Regions from separate parts of the Kitasatospora sp. NPDC001095 genome, predicted to be linked through region 2. Evidence: riboswitches for the same ligand, from Rfam matches in the RefSeq annotation. Region 2 holds a riboswitch; each other region holds the start of a gene.
What was found. A riboswitch is a leader RNA that binds a small molecule or an ion and turns the genes downstream of it on or off. The one in region 2 is predicted to bind cyclic di-AMP.
Positions count from the first base shown of each region.

Region 1: another riboswitch for cyclic di-AMP. It lies ahead of ACWDBB_RS03860 (M23 family metallopeptidase); the one in region 2 lies ahead of ACWDBB_RS29165 (M23 family metallopeptidase).
Region 3: another riboswitch for cyclic di-AMP. It lies ahead of ACWDBB_RS19220 (NlpC/P60 family protein); the one in region 2 lies ahead of ACWDBB_RS29165 (M23 family metallopeptidase).

Region 1 is NZ_JBSFKQ010000002.1:419,352-421,604, forward strand. Features, by position in the region: gene ACWDBB_RS03850 (alpha/beta fold hydrolase) at 1-530, opposite strand, end outside; gene ACWDBB_RS03855 (YiaA/YiaB family inner membrane protein) at 606-896, opposite strand; cyclic di-AMP (ydaO/yuaA leader) riboswitch at 1,092-1,250, shown strand; gene ACWDBB_RS03860 (M23 family metallopeptidase) at 1,263-2,111, shown strand; gene ACWDBB_RS03865 (hypothetical protein) at 2,171-2,253, opposite strand, start outside.
Region 2 is NZ_JBSFKQ010000048.1:20,947-23,199, forward strand. Features, by position in the region: gene ACWDBB_RS29165 (M23 family metallopeptidase) at 305-1,279, opposite strand; cyclic di-AMP (ydaO/yuaA leader) riboswitch at 1,282-1,419, opposite strand; gene ACWDBB_RS29170 (MFS transporter) at 1,773-2,253, shown strand, end outside.
Region 3 is NZ_JBSFKQ010000021.1:37,249-39,501, forward strand. Features, by position in the region: gene ACWDBB_RS19220 (NlpC/P60 family protein) at 1-1,049, opposite strand, end outside; cyclic di-AMP (ydaO/yuaA leader) riboswitch at 1,060-1,213, opposite strand; gene ACWDBB_RS19225 (NlpC/P60 family protein) at 1,552-2,253, opposite strand, start outside.

The DNA.
Region 1 (2,253 bases), on a different contig from region 2:
CCCCAGGAGGCCGGCCAGTGGACGAGGGCGGGGCCCATCAGGGCCATGACGCCGCGCATCAGGGCGCCCGGCGGCGGGCTCTCGACGAAGGCGTCGATCAGGACGATCCCGGCGACCCGCTCGGGCGCGTCCCCGGCGGCCTTCACGACCGTCGCCCCGGTGTACGAGTTGCCGGCGAGGACGGCGCGCTCGATGCCGAGGTGGTCGAGCAGGGCGAGGACGTCGTCGGCGATGGCGGCCGGGCTGTAGTCGTCCCAGCTGATCGAGGATTCGCCGAAGCCCCGCAGGTCCATGGTGACGACGCGGTGGCCGGCGGCGACCAGCAGCGGGCGCAGGTGCCGGTACGCGGCCCGGCTGTCGAGCATGCCCGGGAGCAGGACGACGGGGGTGCCGTCGCCCTGCCGGGTGTCGTCGAAGGCGATCCGGCCGCCGGGAACGCTCAGGTACTGGGTGCTCGGAGTGATGGTGCCGTTCACGGGGTCCTCCTCGGGCCGCGGGTGCTGGGCATCGGCGGTACTGCCGATAGCCATAAAGCTAAGGCTAATAGCCTTAGCCGTCAAGCGGTCGGCGGGCCGGGGGGAAGGGGCGCGGTCGGACGGGTGCGGTCAGACCCCTTCCACCTTGAACGGGTCGTGCTCGCTGAGCAGCTTCTCCAGCCGGGCCTGGTCCACCCGGGTGACCATCTCGTTGGACTCCTGCCGGTCCCGGACCACCTTCGCCAGCGTGAACGCGGAGGTGACGGTGTAGAGGAGGCCGATCCCGAGGAAGGCCCGGGTCCACCCGCCGACCGGCAAGTAGGCGATCCCGGCGGCGAGGGCGATGCCCGACAGGGCGAAGGAGAGGACGGCCTGGATGTGGTACGCGGCCGTGGTGCGGGTCTGCATCGGTGCGCTCATGGCGTCAGGATGCGGCCGCCCGGCCGGGCCGCACATGAGTAGGGGTACTCAGATGGGGCCGTGCGTGAGGGGTCGTTCGTTGACGTCCGTTCACCTGGGATCGGGCGGCCCGAAACGGATGGCTTGGAATCAGAGCCTCCTAGGATTAACGTTTGATAACGCAGCGCGGTTGTCAACGCCGTACCCAGACGGCACCGTGCGCCGTCGCCTAATCCCGCCGACCCGCCCCCGGGCAGGTCAGGGAGCCGGGGAACCACGTTCCTTGGGGTGAATCGGCGGGGCTCCGGCCCGGCCGTAGGAGACCTTCCTGCTCCGAACCCGTCAGCTAACCCGGTAGGCGCGAAGGAAGGAAAGGAGCGCGCCTCCGTGGCGTCGACGCACACCCCGGCACACCCGGCCGGCCCCGCAGCCGGTACCCAGCTCCTCGACCACCCCGGCCCGGACGGCCCCGAGGCCTTCGGCCCGGAGGCGTTCGCCGCGGAGGCCGACACCAACCGCCACCGGATGCCGCGTCAGACCCGCGGGGCCTCCCCGCTGCTCGGCGTCACCGCCGTCGCCGCCACGCTGGGCGCCACCGGCTTCGCCTCGGCGACCCCGGCCGCCGCCCCCGCCGTCGAGGTCCCGGACGAGACCCCGGTCGCCCTCTCCGCCGACCCCGGCCTCGCGCTCGCCGCCCGCATCCAGCACCAGGCCGACAGCCAGCGCACCGCCGCCGAGGAGACCGCCCGGCTGCAGGCCGCCCAGGAGGCGGAAGCCAAGGCCGCCGCCAAGGAGGCCGAGGCCAAGCGCGCCGCAGAGGAGGCCGAGCGGGCCAAGGCCGCCGCCCTCACCCTCCCGGTGAACGACTACCGGCTCTCCGCCCACTACGGCCAGAGCGCCCGCTACTGGGCCAACCTGCACACCGGCCTGGACTTCGCCGCCGACACCGGCACCCCCGTCCACGCGCTCGGCCAGGGCACCATCACCTCGGCCGGCTGGGCCGGCTCGTACGGCTACCGGATCGTCGAGACCCTGCCCGACGGCACCGAGATCTGGTACTGCCACCTCTCCTCGATCACCAAGGGCTCCGGCAACGTCGCCACCGGCCAGCAGATCGGCAAGGTCGGCGCGACCGGCAACGTCACCGGCCCCCACCTGCACATGGAGGTCCGCCCCGGCGGCGGCGCCCCGGTCGACCCGGAGCCCTGGCTCCAGCAGCGCGGCCTCAACCCCTGACGCACGCCCACCGACGCACCCGCGGGAGGGCCCTGGACCGGGGCCTCCCGCGCCGCGCCTCACTCCTCGACGGGCAGCTGCGCCAGGTACGCGTCGATCTCCTCCGGGCCCGGCTCCGGCGCCAGCTCCGGGAACTCCGTCA
Region 2 (2,253 bases):
CGCCAGCATGACGTGCCACGGCCACCCGGCGACGCCACCGAACCCCTCCGTGACACCGGAGTTGACGCCGCGTTCGACCCGTCCGAACGAAACCCGGGAACAGCCGGGCGGCACGGAAACGGCAGTGGCCGGCCCGGCCGCACGAGGAGTCCTCGTACGGCCGGGCCGGCCTGGGCGTGTCCCGCGCCCATGTCCGCCGTGCGGCGATCACCCGGTCGAGCGGTCACCCGACATGACCATCCCGGAGGATCGTTTCGCCCCGCAGCGACGGTGGTTCCGGAAACCCTCGGAGCTCAGCCGTGGGTCAGAGCGCGACGCCGTGCGCGCGCAGGTAGGCGACCGGGTTGATGTCCGAGCCGTACTCCGAGCCGTTGCGGACCTCGAAGTGCAGGTGCGGGCCGGTCACGTTGCCAGTGGCACCGGACAGGCCGATCTGCTGGCCGACGGTGACGGCCTGACCGATCCTCACGCCGATCGAGGAGAGGTGCGCGTACTCGGCGTAGTGGCCGTCGGCGAGCTTGATCTCGACCTCGTTGCCGTAGGCGCCGCCGTTGCCGGCCTTGACCACGACACCGTTGGCGATGGCGCGCAGCGGGGTGCCGGTGGAGGCGACGAAGTCCTGGCCGGTGTGGTGGCCGGAGGCCCACATCGAGCCGGCCACACCGTAGGCGGTGCCGAGCCTCGGGTTGGCCAGCGGGGCGACGAAGCCGGAGGTGGCGGCGGCGACCGGAGTGGCGGTCACGGCCTGGGCCGGGGTGGCGACCTGCAGCTGGGTCTGCAGCTGCGTGGCCGGCTTGGCGGCCTCGGTCCGCACCTGGACCCGGTCCTGCGCCTTGGCGGCCTGGGTCGCGGGAGCGACCGACTCGGCCGGGGCGGCGGCCTTCGCCGGAGCGGAGTCGGCCGACGGCGCGACGGCGTGGCCCGGCAGCGCGAGCCGCTGGCCCGCGAAGATCAGGTTCGGGTCGGCACCGACGACCGAGCGGTTCTGCTCGTACAGCGCGTGCCAGCCGCCCTCGACGTTCTTGACCTCGGCGATCTTGGACAGGGTGTCACCGCTGACGACGCGGTAGCTCTCCTGCACTGCCTGGGCGGCCGGAGCAGCGGCCGACTCGGCGCGGGCGGAGGCGGCGGCCTGCGCGACCGGGGCGGCCGGAGCGGTGTGGGCCTGGGCGCTCATCGCGGTGACGAGCGGGAGGGCGAAGGAGACGCCGGTGACGGCGGTGGCGATGCCGATGCGGGCGGCGCGGGGCAGGGCGATACGACGAGCCTGAGCAGGCATGGAAGTTTCCTCTCCGACGCCTGCGAGGTGAGCTGTCGGGTTCGGGCTGGAGTTGCCCGGCCGCATGCGCGGCTTCACCCCTAGCCGGTCCTGGACGCCCGCGCCCTGAGGCGCGAACTCCGGTCCGGCGACTTACCTGTGGGTCCCCCGCTCCTGCCGTACAGAGTTCGTTTCGAACCACCGGGCAGCGGCAGGACTCGGCGTTCCACCCGGCGGATCCGTCCGGACTGGCCGGGCGGTCGCTGAACTAAAACCCATCCGTTCGGGTGAAGCAATGTCGATCTTTGAAAGCGCAACCATTCCCCCTTCCCCGGTGACCCTCCGCAGGCCGGAGCACACGTTCCGTACACAATCCATTCACCCCCCGCCACTGATCCACGACCCTGCGCCGAGATCCGCGACGCTGCGCAGCCGCCCACTCACACCCCGCCCACCGTCAACACACCCACCGGTGACCCTTGTCACGTGCGCCCCGGCAGCGCAGGATTCGCCCGTGGCCACCTCAGAGGCCGGCACCCTGCGCCTGAGCACCGCGCAGGGCCGCTGGGTACTACTGGCGACGGTGCTCGGCTCCAGCATGGCGATGCTCGACGGCACCGTGGTGAACGTCGCCCTGCCCCGGATCGGCGCCGACCTCGGCGCCTCCCTCGCGTCCCTGCAATGGACCCTGAACGCCTATCTGCTCACCCTGGCGGGCCTGATCCTGCTCGGCGGCGCGCTGGGCGACCGGTACGGACGGCGCAAGGTCTTCCTGATCGGCGTGGTCTGGTTCGCCATCGCCTCCGCCGCCTGCGCCGCCGCACCGAACATCCACGTGCTGATCGCCGCCCGCGCCGTCCAGGGCATCGGCGGGGCACTGCTCACCCCCGGCTCGCTCGCCATGCTCCAGGCCGTCTTCCACCCTGACGACCGCTCGGCGGCGGTCGGCCTCTGGTCCGGCCTGGGCGGGGTGTCGGCGGCGGTCGGCCCGTTCC
Region 3 (2,253 bases), on a different contig from region 2:
TTGGGAGCGTGCAGCACCTGGCCGTTGCCGGCGTAGATGCCGACGTGGTGGGCGTCGCTGTAGAAGATCAGCAGGTCGCCGGGCTGGGCCTGGGAGATGTCCGAGCCGATCCGGGTGCCGGCCCCGGCCTGCGCCTGCGAGGTGCGCGGCAGCGACACCCCGGCCTGGTTGAACGCCCAGACCATCAGGCCGGAGCAGTCGAAGGAGCCCGGGCCGGTGGCGCCCCAGACGTACGGGCTGCCGACCTTGGACGCGGCGTACGAGAGGGCGGCGGCACCGCGCGAGCTGCCCGCGGCCACCTTCACCGGAGCGGCGGTCGAGCCGGTCGCCAGGTTGCCGCGGCTGTTGTCGCGCGAGGCGCGGTCGGCCTGCTGCTGCTGCGCCTGGGCGGCGTCGGCCTTGGCCTTGGCGTCGGCCGCGGCCTTCTCCTCGGCCTGGCGCAGCGCCTGGCGGTCCTGCTCGGTCAGGGTGTTGAGCAGGTCCTGGGCCGCCTTCAGCTTGCCCTGGACCTCGTCCTTGGAGGCCTTCAGCTGCTGGGTGGTCGACTCCAGCTCGGCGAGCTTGCCCTGGGCCTCGTTGCGGTCCTGGTCGAGCTTGCGCTGCTGCTCCTGGAGCTCCTTCAGCTGCCCCTTCTGGGTGCTGCCGGCCTGGTTCAGCGTGCCGGCCTGGCTGAGGAAGTTGTCCGGGCTGGAGGAGAACATCAGCTGGACGGTCGGGGATATGCCCCCGTTGCGGTACTGCTCGCCGGCGATCTCGGCGAGGCCGCCCTGGAGCTCGGTGACCTGGGCCTGCTGACGGGCCACCTGGTCCTGCAGGCCGGAGACCTGCTTCTCCAGCTCCTGCTGCTTGGCCTGGGCGGCGTTGTAGTTCTCGGTCGCGACCTCGGCCTGCTCGTTGAGCTGGTCGACCTGCCCCTTGACCTGTTCCTTGGTCGGCTGCGGGTCCGCGTGGGCACCCTGCGCGGAGAGGACGACGGCCGCCGCGGCGACACCCGTCAGGATCGAGACGCGGGCGCGACCGGCGGGCTTGGGACGACGATGGGACGCCACGAAGGCGGACTCCTTCTTCCTACGTCCGCCTACCGGGTGAGCTGACGGGTTCGGGCCGGAAGCATGCCCTACGACGCCTCACGGCCGTTCCACCGGCCGACCTGGCGCCGATTCACCCCGGAGGAACATGGTTCCCCGGCTCCGCTCCGCAGCGCCCCCGAACACTGGGCTCCCCTGTCGGGCAGTCGCTTCGACCTGCCCCGCTGCCTCGCGAACTCGGCGGTAACCACCGCCGCCACCCTGGCTGGGCGATCGACAGTGCGGTGGTTCGGAGCATGACCCTAGTAACTGAACCGTGATCCGTTCAAATCCTTGTCAGAAAAAAGGCAGAAGATTACCCAAGTTCTTTTGTGAAAATGACCGATGGTGACCACTGGCACACACAAGGCTGATCGGTTCTCAGCATGTGGTCGCGAAAGGGCGGGAAAGCCGAACGCCACCCCCAAGGGAGGGTGGCGCTTTTCACAGGCCCTCGAGGGAGCCCGGCGGGCGTGTCGGACCGTCAGACCCGGCGGATGGTGTTGATCGGCATCGCGTCGGCCTTCATCACCTTCACCACGTCACCGGTGTGCGGCGCGTGGACCACCATGCCGTTGCCGATGTACATCCCGACGTGGTGCATGTCGGAGCCGTAGATCACCAGGTCGCCGGGCTGGGCCTGGTCCAGCGAGGGCACCCGGGTGCCGTAGTGGCCCTGCTCCTGCGAGGTGCGCGGCAGCGAGACGCCCGCCTGCCCGTACGACCAGACCATCAGGCCCGAGCAGTCGAAGGTGGTCGAGCCGGTGGCGCCCCACACGTACGGCGAGCCCTGCTTGCTCATCGCCTTGGCCATCGCCACGGCCGCGTAGCCGCTGGCCGGCGGCAGGCTGCCGAGGTCGACTCGCTCGCTGCCGCGCGAGGCGCGGTCGTCCTGCGCCTGCTGGGCCTTCAGCGCGGCGCGGTCGGCGGCGCCGAGCGAGTTCAGCAGGTCCTGGGCGGCCTTCAGCTTGGTGTTGACGTCCGCCTTGGCCTGATTGAGGTCCTTGGTGGTGGTGTCCAGCGAGGCGAGCACGGCGGCCGCCTCGGCCTTCTCCTGGTCCAGCCGGCGCTGCTGTTCCAGCAGCCCCTTGAGCGCCTCGGCCTGGCTGGTGCTGGCCTGCTGGACGGTCGAGGCCTTCTCCAGGTAGCCGGACGGGTCGGAGGAGAGCATCAGCTGGACGGACGG